3 regions of the Streptacidiphilus sp. MAP5-3 genome follow, and region 2 is predicted to be linked to each of the others. Evidence: predicted binding sites of a transcription regulator. Region 2 holds the regulator's gene; each other region holds the start of a gene.
The links. Region 2 encodes HrcA, which represses chaperone genes, less so after heat shock. Its sites were predicted from a motif close to TTNGCACTCNGNNNNNCNGAGTGCNAA; they were not measured.
Positions count from the first base shown of each region.

Region 1: the regulator HrcA is predicted to act here: its motif matches at 943-969, upstream of groES (co-chaperone GroES).
Region 3: the regulator HrcA is predicted to act here: its motif matches at 1,183-1,209, upstream of groL (chaperonin GroEL).

Region 1 is NZ_JBGCCL010000014.1:28,938-33,593, reverse strand. Features, by position in the region: gene ABH928_RS21120 (SAM-dependent methyltransferase) at 1-777, opposite strand, end outside; gene groES (co-chaperone GroES) at 1,117-1,425, shown strand; gene groL (chaperonin GroEL) at 1,519-3,153, shown strand; gene ABH928_RS21105 (LysR family transcriptional regulator) at 3,302-4,207, shown strand; gene ABH928_RS21100 (WhiB family transcriptional regulator) at 4,284-4,601, opposite strand.
Region 2 is NZ_JBGCCL010000003.1:304,570-309,225, forward strand. Features, by position in the region: gene htpX (zinc metalloprotease HtpX) at 1-76, opposite strand, end outside; gene hrcA (heat-inducible transcriptional repressor HrcA) at 349-1,380, shown strand; gene dnaJ (molecular chaperone DnaJ) at 1,465-2,607, shown strand; gene ABH928_RS07660 (16S rRNA (uracil(1498)-N(3))-methyltransferase) at 2,663-3,406, shown strand; gene ABH928_RS07665 (PDZ domain-containing protein) at 3,485-4,656, shown strand, end outside.
Region 3 is NZ_JBGCCL010000001.1:794,529-799,184, forward strand. Features, by position in the region: gene groL (chaperonin GroEL) at 1-1,065, opposite strand, end outside; gene ABH928_RS03540 (cold-shock protein) at 1,410-1,613, opposite strand; gene ABH928_RS03545 (MoaD/ThiS family protein) at 2,010-2,288, opposite strand; gene thrC (threonine synthase) at 2,285-3,559, opposite strand; SAM riboswitch class I at 3,580-3,728, opposite strand; gene ABH928_RS03555 (glucosyl-3-phosphoglycerate synthase) at 3,958-4,656, shown strand, end outside.

The sequences.
Region 1 (4,656 bases), on a different contig from region 2:
TGTCAGGCTGGCGCCTTCCGGCAGCAGCGTCGCCCGGTGCGGCCGGTCCGGCTCCGGCTTCGAGCCGAACCAGAGCGCGGCCTCCTTCACGTCCCCGCGGTCGGAGACCCATTCGGCCTCGGCGTCCTCGGGCACGGCCTCGTGCGGGATTCCGGGCGCGACCTTGAGCGCGGCGACGGGCGCCTTGCGCGCCGCCTCGATCGCCCAGCTGAGCGGCGGCGAGTACGCCTCCGGATCGAAGATCCGGCCGCGCCCGGTGGCCCGGCGGGCGGGGTCCACGAAGACCGCGTCGTAGCCGCTCGTGTCGACCTCGGTCACGTCGGCGCAGCGGGTCTCGATCAGCCCGCTCAGCCCGAGGGCCGCGGCGTTCGCCTCGGCGGCGGCGCAGGCGAGCGGGTCCCGGTCCACGGCCAGCACCCTGATCCCGGCCCGTGCGAGCGCGAGGGCGTCCCCGCCGATCCCGGAACACAGGTCCGCGACGGAGCCGACCCCCAGAGCACGGAACCGCTCCGCGCGCCACTGGGCCACACCCGAACGGGTGGATTGCTCGACCCCGTTCGGCGTGAAGTACATCCGCTGCGCATCCGCCCCGAACTTCGCCGCCGCGCGGGTGCGGAGCCGTGCCTGGCTCAGCGCGGCGGACACCAGCCCGGCGTCGTACTCCCGCCGCAGGCGTGTCGCGAGCGCGAGCTCGTCACCGGGGGAGTAATCCCGCAACTCGTCCAGCAGGGCTTGGCCCTCGGGGGTGAACAGGGCACGCAACGCTTCGATCTCCACGAGGACATTCTGGCAAGTGGGGGGATCTTCCGAGCACGGCCACCATGGGCAGGCGGGTGAGCATGCACCTCAGGGGCGCGGGGAACTGCGCCACAAACCACCCGCCCACGTGGCCCGCCGAACGGGCAGGACCATCCGCTCATCGGTGGTTTCTCGCGCACCACGTTGGCACTCTGGTTGACCGAGTGCTAACCGCCGCCTACAGTCGTCGTTGGCACTCTCCACCAGAGAGCGCTAAGCGTGAGACGGTACGTCCGGCACCGCGACGACGGGCATGCCATGTCTTCACGCCCCAAGACATGTGTACCCCGTGAGATCTCCGAAGGGGGAGGTCGGATCGTGACGACCACCAGCTCCAAGGTTGCCATCAAGCCGCTCGAGGACCGCATTGTGGTCCAGCCGCTCGACGCCGAGCAGACCACGGCCTCTGGCCTGGTCATCCCGGACACTGCCAAGGAGAAGCCCCAGGAGGGCGTCGTCCTGGCTGTCGGCCCGGGTCGCTTCGAGGACGGTCAGCGTCTGCCGCTCGACGTCAAGGTCGGCGACGTCGTCCTCTACAGCAAGTACGGCGGCACCGAGGTCAAGTACAACGGCCAGGAGTACCTGGTCCTCTCGGCCCGCGACGTGCTCGCGATCATCGAGAAGTAAGACTCACCGCTCAGTCGGCTAAGTCGTGACCCGCCCCGGACGCCCGTACCACGGGGCCCGGGGCGCGGTTGTTTCGAGAGGGAACCCCTAGGCATGGCGAAGATCCTGCAGTTCGACGAGGACGCCCGCCGCTCGCTGGAGCGCGGTGTCAACAAGCTGGCCGACACGGTCAAGGTGACGATCGGTCCCAAGGGCCGCAACGTCGTGATCGACAAGAAGTTCGGCGCCCCCACCATCACCAACGACGGTGTCACCATCGCCCGCGAGGTCGAGCTGGATGACCCGTACGAGAACCTCGGCGCGCAGCTGGTGAAGGAGGTGGCCACCAAGACCAACGACGTCGCTGGTGACGGCACCACCACCGCCACCGTGCTGGCCCAGGCGCTCGTCAACGAGGGTCTGCGCAACGTCGCCGCGGGCGCCGGCCCGGCCGCCCTGAAGCGCGGTATCGACGCCGCCGTCAAGGCCGTCTCCGAGCACCTGCTCTCCGTCGCCCGCGAGATCGAGGGCAAGGACGACATCGCCGCCGTCGCCGCGCTCTCGGCGCAGGACACCCAGGTCGGCGAGCTCATCGCCGAGGCCATGGACAAGGTGGGCAAGGACGGTGTCATCACCGTCGAGGAGTCCAACGCCTTCGGTCTCGAGCTCGAGTTCACCGAGGGCATGCAGTTCGACAAGGGCTACCTCTCGCCGTACATGGTCACCGACCAGGAGCGTATGGAGGCTGTCCTCGAGGACCCGTACATCCTGATCAACCAGGGCAAGATCTCCTCGATCCAGGACCTGCTCCCGCTGCTGGAGAAGATCCTGCAGGGCGGTGCCTCCAAGCCGCTGCTGATCATCGCCGAGGACATCGAGGGCGAGGCGCTCTCCACCCTCGTCGTGAACAAGATCCGTGGCACCTTCAACGCCGTGGCCGTCAAGGCCCCCGGCTTCGGTGACCGCCGCAAGGCCATGCTGGGCGACATCGCCACGCTGACCGGCGCCACCGTCATCGCCGAGGAGGTCGGCCTCAAGCTCGACCAGGCCGGTCTGGACGTGCTGGGCAGCGCCCGCCGCGTGACCATCACCAAGGACGAGACCACCATCGTCGACGGTGCCGGCTCCGCCGAGGAGGTCGCCGGTCGCGTCGCCCAGATCAAGGGCGAGATCGACGGCACCGACTCCGACTGGGACCGCGAGAAGCTGCAGGAGCGCCTGGCCAAGCTGGCCGGCGGCGTCTGCGTCATCAAGGTCGGCGCGGCCACCGAGGTCGAGCTCAAGGAGAAGAAGCACCGCCTGGAGGACGCCATCTCGGCGACCCGCGCCGCGGTCGAGGAGGGCATCGTCGCCGGCGGCGGCGCCTCCCTGGTCCACGCGCAGAAGGTGCTGGACGAGGGCCTGGGCCTGACCGGCGACGAGGCCGTGGGTGTCTCCGTCGTCCGCCGCGCCCTGGTCGAGCCGCTGCGCTGGATCGCCCAGAACGCGGGCCTCGAGGGCTACGTCATCACCACCAAGGTCTCCGAGCTGACCGATGTCCGCGAGGGCTTCAACGCCGCGACCGGCGAGTACGGCGATCTGCTCAAGGCCGGCGTCATCGACCCGGTCAAGGTGACCCGCTCCGCGCTGGAGAACGCCGCGTCCATCGCCTCCCTGCTGCTCACGACCGAGACCCTGGTCGTCGAGAAGAAGGAGGAGGAGCCGGCTGCGGCCGGCCACTCCCACGGCGGCCACGGCCACGCGCACTGACGCTCCCGTCGCTCTGAGGCCCGGTACCCCCTGCGGGGTGCCGGGCCTCCGGCGTTCCGTTGCACCACGCACTTCGGGCAGGCGGAGCCGCGCATCAGTAGGGCCTCGCGCCCCCAGGCAGTGCAACGGCGCACCTATCCTTGACCCCGTGATCGAGGCCCGTCATCTCCGTGTCCTGCGTGCCGTCGCCCGTCAGGGCTCCTTTTCTGCTGCCGCGCGCGAGCTCGGGCTGACGCAGCCAGCCATCAGTCAGCAGATGAAGGCGCTGGAGAAGTCCGTCGGCACCCCGCTCGTCGTCCGCGTCGGACGGGGCGTCGCGCTGAGCGAGGCGGGCGAGGTGCTCGCCTCGCACGCCGCAGGCATCCTCGCCGGGCTGACCGCCGCCGAGGACGAGCTGGCCGGTATCGCCGGCCTCCGGGCCGGCCGCGTGCGGCTGGTGTCGTTCCCGACCGCGAGCGCCACGCTCGTGCCCCCGGCCGTCGCCGCGCTGCGTGCCGACTCGCCCGGGGTGCGGGTCTCGCTGACCGAGGCCGAGCCGCCGACGTCGATCGGCATGCTGCGGGCCGCCGAGTGCGAGGTCGTGCTCGCGTTCCGCTACCCCTCCTCGCCGGCGGACAACAGCGCCGAGGAGTGGAGCGACCTCGTGGTGACCCATCTGCGGGACGACCCGATGGTCGCGCTGCTGCCGACGAACCACCCGCTGGCGGGAAGCGGGGACGAGGGGCAGCTGGACCTCGCCGCGCTCGCGGAGGAGCCGTGGATCGCCGGGTGTCCGCAGTGCCGCGGGCACCTGGTGGACCTCTGCGAGGTCGCCGGCTTCACCCCGCGGATCGACTTCGCCACCGACGACTACCCGGCCGTGCTCGGACTGGTCGCCGCCGGCGTCGGCGTGGCCGTGCTGCCGCGCCTCGCGCTGGCCGCGACACGCGCGGACGGCGTGGCGGTCTTGCCGCTCGGCTCGGGCGTCGCCCGCGAGATCGTCGCGCTGACGCTGCCGGACCTGGAGCGGGTGCCGGCGGTGTCGTCGATGTTGGAGAAGCTGAAGGGCCGGTGACGACAGGCGCGGCCCCCCGCAGGGGGCGCCGCGCCCGTGCAGAAACGTTACGGCAGGGTCGAGGGCTGACCCGGAGTCAGTCGATCGGCAGCAGTGACAGCGGATCCATCGTGCGACGGCGCGCCCGTCCGAGCAGTTCCTCGCGTTCGTCCTCGGTCAGACCGCCCCACACCCCGTAGGGCTCACGTACTGCCAGCGCGTGTGCCCCGCACTGCGCGCGGACCGGGCACCGCATGCAGACCTCCTTCGCGGACTGCTCGCGCGAGCTGCGCGCCGCGCCACGCTCGCCCTCCGGGTGGAAGAAGAGTGAGCTGTCCACGCCGCGGCACGCGGCGGAGAGCTGCCAGTCCCACAGGTCTGCGTTCGGGCCAGGAAGCCGTGAGTAGTCGGCCATGGTCGTCATTCCCTTGCGTGGTGCTAGCGGTTCAGTACGAACTGATGGAAATATG
Region 2 (4,656 bases):
GCAGGCCGATCAAGAACATCGTGATCAGCATGCGGCTGGTCAGGCCGCGGTCCGGCGCGAAACGAGTCCTGGACATGGTGTCCCTCCTGGGCGGTGAACTGCGGCTGCAATTCTGCCTTGCCGCACTCGGTATGTGGGCCGCCCTCGGTATGTGGTACGTCTGACGAGGTCCAGTCGTTCCGGTCGCGGACCGTCGCGCTTTACACTGACAGCTGACCGATCCTGGCACTCGTATGTCCAGAGTGCCAGAGCTGATGTAGTGACGAGATCAGTACGAGCGGTGCTTGCAGCAAGAGCAGCGCTGCGACAAGCACAGCAAGCCGACCGGACCGACTGGAGGTGCGTACCGTGCCCGAGGAGCGCCGGCTCGACGACCGCAAGCTTGCGGTGCTGCGGGCCATCGTCCAGGACTACGTCGGCACGGAGGAGCCGGTCGGCTCCAAGGCGCTGGTGGACCGGCACAGCCTCGGTGTCTCGTCGGCCACGGTCCGCAACGACATGGCCGTCCTCGAGGAGGAGGGCTACATCCACCAGCCGCACACCAGCGCCGGCCGGGTGCCCACCGACAAGGGGTACCGGCTGTTCGTGGACCGGCTGACGGAGGTCAAGCCGATGTCGGTCGCCGAGCGCCGGGCCATCACCAACTTCCTCGACCACGCCGTCGACCTGGACGACGTCGTGGCGCGCACGGTCCGGCTGTTGGCGCAGCTCACCAGACAGGTGGCGGTGGTCCAGTACCCCTCGCTCACCCGTTCCACGGTGCGGCACGTCGAGTTGGTCCCGTTGACGCCGACCCGGGTGATGCTGGTGCTGATCACCGACACCGGCCGGGTCGAGCAGCGCATCGTCGACTGCCCGGGGCAGGTGGGCGAGGTCATGCTGGCCGACCTGCGGACCAGGCTCAACGCCCGGGCGGCGGGACAGCGCTTCGCCGAGGTGCCGACCTTGCTGCAGGACCTGCCCGAGACCTTCGCGCTCCAGGACCGGGCCTCCGTCACGACCGTGCTCTCCACTCTCTACGAGGCGCTGGTCGAGCAGACCGAGGAGCGCGTGGTGATGGGCGGCACGGCCAACCTGACCCGGTTCCCGCACGACTTCCCGCTCACGATCGCGCCGGTGCTCGAGGCGCTGGAGGAACAGGTGGTACTCCTTCGACTACTCGGGGAGACCGCTGATCCTGGTGTGATGGTCAGGATCGGTCACGAGAACGCCTATGAAGGGCTCAATTCCACGTCCGTCGTCTCGGTGGGCTACGGTTCCGGCGAGGAGACCGTCGCCAAGCTCGGGGTGGTCGGGCCGACTCGGATGGACTACCCGGGAACCATGGGGGCCGTCCGGGCGGTTGCACGGTACGTGGGTCAGATCCTGGCCGCGTCCTAGTGGCAGCACGGCAGTAGCACGCAGGTGCACGGCAGGCGCACGGCAGGCGCACGAGCCTCAGACGGAGAACAGCGGAGCATTTTGGTGGCCACGGACTACTACGCGGTACTCGGCGTCCGACGGGACGCGGGTCAGGACGAGATCAAGAAGGCTTTCCGCCGACTGGCGCGTGAGCTGCATCCTGACGTCAACCCGGACCCGAAGACCCAGGAGCGGTTCAAGGAGATCAACGCCGCCTACGAGGTGTTGTCGGACCCGAGCAAGCGCCAGGTCTACGACCTGGGCGGCGACCCGCTCTCGTCCACGGGCGCCGCCGGTGGCGCCGGCGGCTTCGGGACCGGCGCGGGCTTCGGCTTCAGCGACATCATGGATGCCTTCTTCGGCGCGGCCGGTAACCAGCGCGGCCCGCGGTCGCGGACCCGGCGCGGTCAGGACGCCATGATCCGGATCGACATCGATCTGGAGGAGGCGGCCTTCGGCACCACCAAGGAAATCCAGGTCGACACCGCCGTCGTCTGCAACACCTGCAACGGCGAGGGCGCGGCCCCCGGTACCTCCGCGCAGACCTGTGACATGTGCCGCGGTCGCGGTGAGGTCTCCCAGGTGACCCGGTCCTTCCTGGGCCAGGTCATGACCTCGCGTCCGTGCCCGCAGTGTCAGGGCTTCGGCACCGTCGTGCCCACCCCCTGCCCGGAGTGCGCCGGCGACGGCCGGGTCCGCGCCCGCCGCACGCTGACCGTCAAGATCCCGGCCGGTGTCGACAACGGCACCCGGATCCAGCTGGCCGGCGAGGGCGAGGTCGGCCCCGGCGGCGGCCCGGCCGGTGACCTCTACGTCGAGATCTCCGAGAACGCCCACGAGATCTTCCAGCGGCGCGGCGACGACCTGCACTGCACGGTGACCCTGCCGATGACGGCGGCCTCGCTCGGCACCAAGGTCCCGCTGGAGACGCTGGACGGCGCGGCGGAGATCGACATCCGTCCCGGCACCCAGTCCGGCCAGTCCATCCCGCTGCACGGCCGGGGCATCACGCACCTGCGCGGCGGCGGACGCGGCGACCTGATAGTGCACGTCGAGGTCCTGACGCCGAGCAAGCTCGACGCCGAGCAGGAGGACCTGATGCGCAAGCTCGCCAAGCTCCGCGGCGAGGAGCGCCCGTCGGGCCAGTTCGCACCGGGTCAGCAGGGCCTCTTCTCGCGCCTCAAAGACGCATTCAACGGTCGCTGACGCGTTCAACGGTCGCTGACCAACCCTCAAGAAGCACGTCGGAAAGAGCACGCACGTGACCGCGCCCGTCTTCCTGCTGGACGCCGACCGCTTCGCACCCGTGGGCGGGCTGGTCCGCCTGGACGGGGCGGAGGGGCGGCACGCCGTCTCGGTCAAGCGGTTGACCGTCGGTGAGGAGGTCGTCCTCACCGACGGAGCGGGCCGGGGCGTGCGCGGCGCCGTCGCCTCGGTGGAGGGCAAGGACGTCCTTGCCGTCACCGTCACTGAGGTGCTGGACGAGCCGGAGCCGGAGCTGCGGATCACCGTCGTCCAGGCGCTGCCCAAGGGCGACCGGGGCGAGCTGGCCGTCGAGTTGATGACCGAGGTCGGCGTCGACGAGGTCGTGCCGTGGGCCGCGTCGCGCTGCATCACGCAGTGGAAGGGCGACCGGGGCGCCAAGTCGCTGGCCAAGTGGCGGGCCACCGCGCGCGAGGCGGGCAAGCAGTCGCGTCGGCTGCGCTTCCCCGTGGTGCAGGACCTGATGACGACCCGTCAGGTCTGCGCGCTGCTCGCCTCGGCCACCGTCCCGGGTGTCCTGCACGAGGAGGGCGCCGCTGCGCTCGCCTCCGCGCCGCTGCCGGTCTTGGGCTCGGTGGTCCTCGTCGTCGGGCCGGAGGGCGGCGTCTCCCCGGACGAGCTGGACGCCTTCACCACCGCCGGTGCGGGGGCGTACCTGCTCGGGCCGTCCGTGCTGCGCACCTCCACGGCGGGCGTGGCCGCCGGCGCGCTGCTGCTGGGGCGCAGCGGGCGCTGGGGGTAACCGCCGACTACGCGTGCGGCAACTCGCGTGCGCTAAATGCGCGTGCGCGGAGCGGGTGCCTCGGCTAGCTTGCGCGTGATGCTTACAACAGACGGATATCTCAGCTACCCGGACATCCACGGTGACTTGGTCGCCTTCGTCGCCGAGGACGACATCTGGCTGGCGCCGGTCGGGGGCGGCCGTGCCTGGCGGGTCAGCGCCGACCGGGTTCCGGCGGCTCGGCCCCGCTTCTCGCCGGACGGAACCCAGTTGGCCTGGGCGTCGACCCGCGACGGCGCGCCGGAGGTGCACGTCGCGCCCGTTGCCGGAGGCCCGGCCCGACGCCTGACCCACTGGGGCAGCGCCAAGACCAGCGTCGTCGGCTGGAGCGAGACCGGCGAGGTGCTGGCACTGAGCACTCAGGGCCGGCGCTCCCGGGCGCACACCTGGGCCCACGCGGTCCCGCTGGACGGCGGCCCGGCCCGGACGCTGCCCTACGGCCGCGTGGGCGGCGTGGCCTTCGGGGCCGGCGGCGTGCTGTTGGCCTCGGCCGGGATGGGACGCGAGCCCGCGCAATGGAAGCGCTATCGCGGCGGCACGGCGGGCAGGCTCTGGATCTCCGCCGGGGAGGACGGCGAGTTCAGCCGGATCCACGCGGAGCTGGACGGCAACATCGACTCGCCGATGTGGGTCGGCGACCGCATCGCGTTCCTCTCCGACCACGCGGCCGGCGAGGACGACGGCGAGCCGGTGGGCCGGCTCTGGTCCAGCCTGCCGGACGGCAGCGATCTGCGCTGCCACACCGAGCACGGCTTCTACGCCCGCAACGCCGCCACCGACGGTCGTCGCGTGGTCTACCACTGCGCCGGTGAGCTCTGGCTGTTGAACGACCTCGACGAGGGCACCCGGCCGCAGCGGCTGGAGATCGCCCTGGGCGGGCCGCGGACCGATCGGCAGACGTACCCGATCGCCGCGTCCGACCACCTCGGCACGGTCGCCCCGGACGCGCAGGCGCGGGCCAGCGTGGTCGAGGTGCGCGGCACCGTGCACCTGCTGACCCACCGTGACGGCCCGAGCCGCGCGCTGGCCGTCACGTCGGGTGTGCGCAACCGGCTGCCGCAGCTGCTTCCTGACGGCTCGTCGGTGTGGGTCACCGATGCCGAGGGCGACGACGCGCTGGAGTTCTCCGACGGCCGTCGCGTGCTGGGCGGGCGGCTGGGGCGGGTCGAGGAGCTGGCCGTCTCCCCGAACGGCAGCCTGCTGGCGGTGGC
Region 3 (4,656 bases), on a different contig from region 2:
GTCGCTGTTCTCGATCTCGGCGCGGATCTGGGCCACGCGGCCCGCGACCTGGTCGCTCTCGCCGGCGCCGTCCACGATGGTGGTCTCGTCCTTGGTGACGACGACCTTGCGGGCGCGGCCGAGCAGCTCGAGACCGGCGGACTCCAGCTTGAGGCCGACCTCCTCGGAGATGACCTGGCCACCGGTGAGGATGGCGATGTCGCCGAGCATGGCCTTGCGACGGTCACCGAAGCCCGGGGCCTTGACGGCGACGGACTTGAAGGTGCCGCGGATCTTGTTGACGACCAGGGTGGAGAGCGCCTCGCCCTCGACGTCCTCGGCGATGATCAGCAGCGGCTTGCCGGACTGCATGACCTTCTCGAGGAGCGGGAGCAGGTCCTTGATCGAACCGATCTTGGAGTTGGCGATGAGGATGTAGGGGTCCTCGAAGACCGTCTCCATGCGCTCCAGATCGGTGGCGAAGTACGCCGAGATGAAGCCCTTGTCGAAGCGCATACCCTCAGTGAGCTCGAGCTCCAGACCGAAGGTCTGGGACTCCTCGACGGTGATGACGCCTTCCTTGCCGACCTTGTCCATGGCCTCGGCGATCAGCTCGCCGATCTGGGTGTCGGCGGCGGAGATGGAGGCGGTGGAGGCGATCTGCTCCTTGGTCTCCACGTCCTTGGCCTGCTCGAGCAGCTGGGCGGAGACGGCCTCGACGGCCTTCTCGATGCCGCGCTTCAGAGCCATCGGGTTGGCGCCGGCGGCGACGTTGCGCAGACCCTCGCGGACGAGAGCCTGGGCCAGCACGGTGGCGGTGGTGGTGCCGTCACCCGCGACGTCGTCGGTCTTCTTGGCGACCTCCTTGACGAGCTCGGCGCCGATCTTCTCGTACGGGTCCTCGAGCTCGATCTCCTTGGCGATCGAGACACCGTCGTTGGTGATCGTGGGAGCGCCCCACTTCTTCTCCAGAACGACGTTGCGGCCCTTGGGGCCGAGCGTGACCTTGACGGCGTCGGCGAGCTGGTTCATACCGCGCTCGAGGCCGCGACGGGCCTCCTCGTCGAACGCAATGATCTTGGCCATGGAAGCGGTCCTCCTGGACAGACTGGCTGCTTCGGACCGCGCCTGCGCCCGCGACGGACGGCTCCGGCCTTCGGCGGTTCCGTCCCGCCTCGCCCGGGGCCTCACCGACCCGGCCCGTTGTCACTCTCTACCTCAGAGTGCTAACGCCAATGATTAGCACTCGACCCCTCCGAGTGCAAGCAGCCGGGGGGCTGCGGACACGGCCGCGGACACGTCGAAGGGCCCCTGTCCCATGGCGGGACAGGGGCCCTTCGGAAGACCTGCGTGGATGCATCGTTTCGTCTGGAACGAGCTCTGCGGGTCCTGATCAGTCAGCGATCGCTGCCGATGTCAGCAGGTGGCGGTCAGACGAGAACCTTGACCATGTCGGCCTGCGGGCCCTTCTGGCCCTGCGAGATCTCGAACTCCACCCGCTGGCCCTCTTCGAGCGACCGGTACCCGTCCATCTGGATCGCGCTGTAGTGGACGAACACGTCCGCACCACCGTCGACCGCGATGAAGCCGTATCCCTTCTCCGCGTTGAACCACTTGACGGTGCCCTGAGCCATTCCGAACTCCCCTATTACTGGCCCTTTCACGGTCCGCACACCGCGAACCGGGCCGGGTCCGAGACGCTGCGGGCTGCAGGCGCCGGGCTCGACCGACGCTGAATGTATCCACTCCGATGCCCTGAGCAACAGAGCATTCGACCGAGAATTCTGGGACCGCATTAAGAGACATAACGCGCAATGTCCGGCAAAGGGGAGCAATTCGGGCCGGACATACCAGGGCGCTTCCGACATATCGCCGGACGATAAAGAATCGGTCAACCGTCTCGCAGGACGGGACAAGCGCGGTACAGGAGCACTCTACTCCTCTTAAACCGCTGGAAATGACAGAGCCGGAGCCACCCCGGTGCGAGGTGCTCCGACTCGTCGGTACGACTGAGGCGATCCCGTCGGCTCTCAGCAGCCGCCGGCGACCGCGGGGATGATCGAGACGCCCGCGCCGTCCGGCGTGGCCGTCTCCAGGCCCTCGGCGAAGCGCACGTCGTCCTCGTTGACGTAGACGTTGACGAAGCGGCGCAGCTTGCCGCTGTCGTCCAGGAGGCGGGCGGAGATGCCCGTGTGGTTGGCCTCCAGATCCTTGATCACCTCGGCCAGGGTGGAGCCCTCGACCGTCACCTCGGCCTTGCCGTCGGTGTAGGTGCGCAGGATGGTGGGGATGCGGACGGTGACGCTCATGCGAGGCCTGCCTCTCGGAACGAGTCAAGGGTGGGGCGGATGACGGCGGTCGGGCGGGCGGCGTCCGCCACGGCCTCCAGGGTCTTCAGGCCGTCGCCGGTGTTGAGCACGACGGTCTCGGCGGCCGGGTCCAGCAGACCGTTCTCGATCAGCTTGCGCAGCACGCCGACGGTGACGCCACCCGCCGTCTCGGCGAAGATGCCCTCGGTGCGGGCCAGCAGCCGGATCGCGTCGACCACCTGCTCGTCGTTGACGTCCTCCACCGCACCACCGGTGCGGCGGACGATGTCGAGCACGTAGATGCCGTCGGCCGGGTTGCCGATGGCCAGCGACTTGGCGATGGTGTCCGGCTTCTGCGGGCGGACCACGTCGTGCCCGGCCTTGAAGGCCGCGGAGACCGGGGAGCAGCCCTCGGCCTGGGCGCCGAAGATCTTGTAGGGCTTGTCCTCGACCAGGCCGAGGGCGATCAGCTCCTTGAGGCCCTTGTCGATCTTCGTCAGCTGCGAACCGGACGCGATCGGGATGACCAGCTGGTCCGGGATCCGCCAGCCGAGCTGCTCGCAGATCTCGTAGGCCAGCGTCTTGGAGCCCTCGCCGTAGTACGGACGCAGGTTGACGTTGACGAAGCCCCAGCCCTCGCCGATCGGGTCGCCGATCAGCTCGGAGCAGAAGCGGTTCACATCGTCGTAGTTGCCGTTGATGCCGACGACGTCGCCGCCGTAGATCGCGGCCATGACGACCTTGCCCGCCTCCAGGTCGTGCGGGATGAAGACACAGGCACGCAGACCGGTGCGGGCGGCGGCGGCCGTCACGGCGCCGGCCAGGTTGCCGGTGGAGGAGCAGGAGAGCGTGGTGAAGCCGAAGGTGCGGGCGGCCTCGACGGCGATGGCCACGACCCGGTCCTTGAAGGAGTGGGTCGGGTTGCCGGAGTCGTCCTTGACGTACAGGGAGCCGGTGACGCCGAGCTCACGGGCCAGGTTGTTCGCCTTGACCAGCTTGGTCAGGCCCGGGTTCAGGCTCGGGCGCTCCGCGACGTCCGGGGAGACCGGCAGCAGCGGGGCGTAGCGCCAGATGTTGTTCGGGCCGTTCTCGATCTGCTTGCGCAGGCCCTCCGGGTCCCCGGCGGGAAGCTCGTAGGCGACCTCGAGCGGGCCGAAACACTCGGCGCAGGCGAAGTCGGGGGCGAGGGGGGTGCGTGCGCCGCACTCGCGACAGGAAAGGGCGACGGCGGGGCCGAAGGCGTCGGCGGCGATACTGCTGGAAAGGGCCATGATGGCGAGAACCTCTTCTCTCCTCATCTTCCCCGGGGCGCGTCTCGCCACGGGACGGAATTGGCACCTTCCCGACCGGGGGGCCGCAGCGCGCGTGGGCTGCGGCCAACCTGGCAGGGGGGTTGCCGGGACTTCAACGGGCCGTTCCCTCAGTCCCTCTGGATGAGCGCTATGGCGTCGCACGTCCGAGCGCGGCGCATTTGTCCGGAGGCGGACCCCAATGTGCGGTCGGCTCGCCTCGTCCTCAAGACTGTAACCGAAGGCCCACCCAGCGCTCAGTGCCGTCCGAGACGCGAGACGACCGCGGCGCCCGGAGCGGGCGGCGAAGAGTTCGGGAGAGCCTTGCGGTAACGAGTGTCCTCAGGAGTGCCCGAGGAGCGTCGAGGAGAGGGAGTCCCGTGCTGGACCAGGTCGAGGAATGGCTGCGCCGCCGTTCGTGGAGCGCGGCCGACCGGCCCCTGCCCGACCTGCTGGCCGCCAAGCGGCACAGCGGGGCGACGGTCAGCGTGGTGCTGCCCGCGCTCGACGAGGAGGAGACCGTCGGCGAGATCGTCACCGCGATCCGCCGGGACCTGGTCGAGGCGGTGCCGCTGGTCGACGAGCTGGTCGTGGTCGACTCCGGCTCGGTCGACCGGACCGCGCACGAGGCCGAGGCCGCGGGGGCGCGGGTGATCCATCGCGACGACATCCTGCCCCGGCTGCCCGCGGGCCCGGGCAAGGGCGAGGTGCTGTGGCGGTCGCTGCTGGTCACCGAGGGCGACATCGTCTGCTTCGTCGACTCGGACCTGCGCGCCTTCGACTCCACCTTCGTCTCCGGGATCATCGGCCCGCTGCTGACCGATCCGGAGGTCTCGCTGGTCAAGGCGATGTACGACCGGCCCTTCGACACCGAGGCCGGCTCCATACCCGCGGGCGGCGGCCGGGTCACCGAGCTCGTCGCCCGCCCGCTGCTCAACCTGCACTGGCCGCTGCTGGCCGGCTTCGTCCAGCCGCTCGGCGGCGAGTACGCGGCACGCCGCTCGCTGCTGGAGCAGCTCCCCTTCCCGACCGGCTACGGCGTCGAACTGGGCCTGCTCGTCGACGCGTTGGAGCTGGTC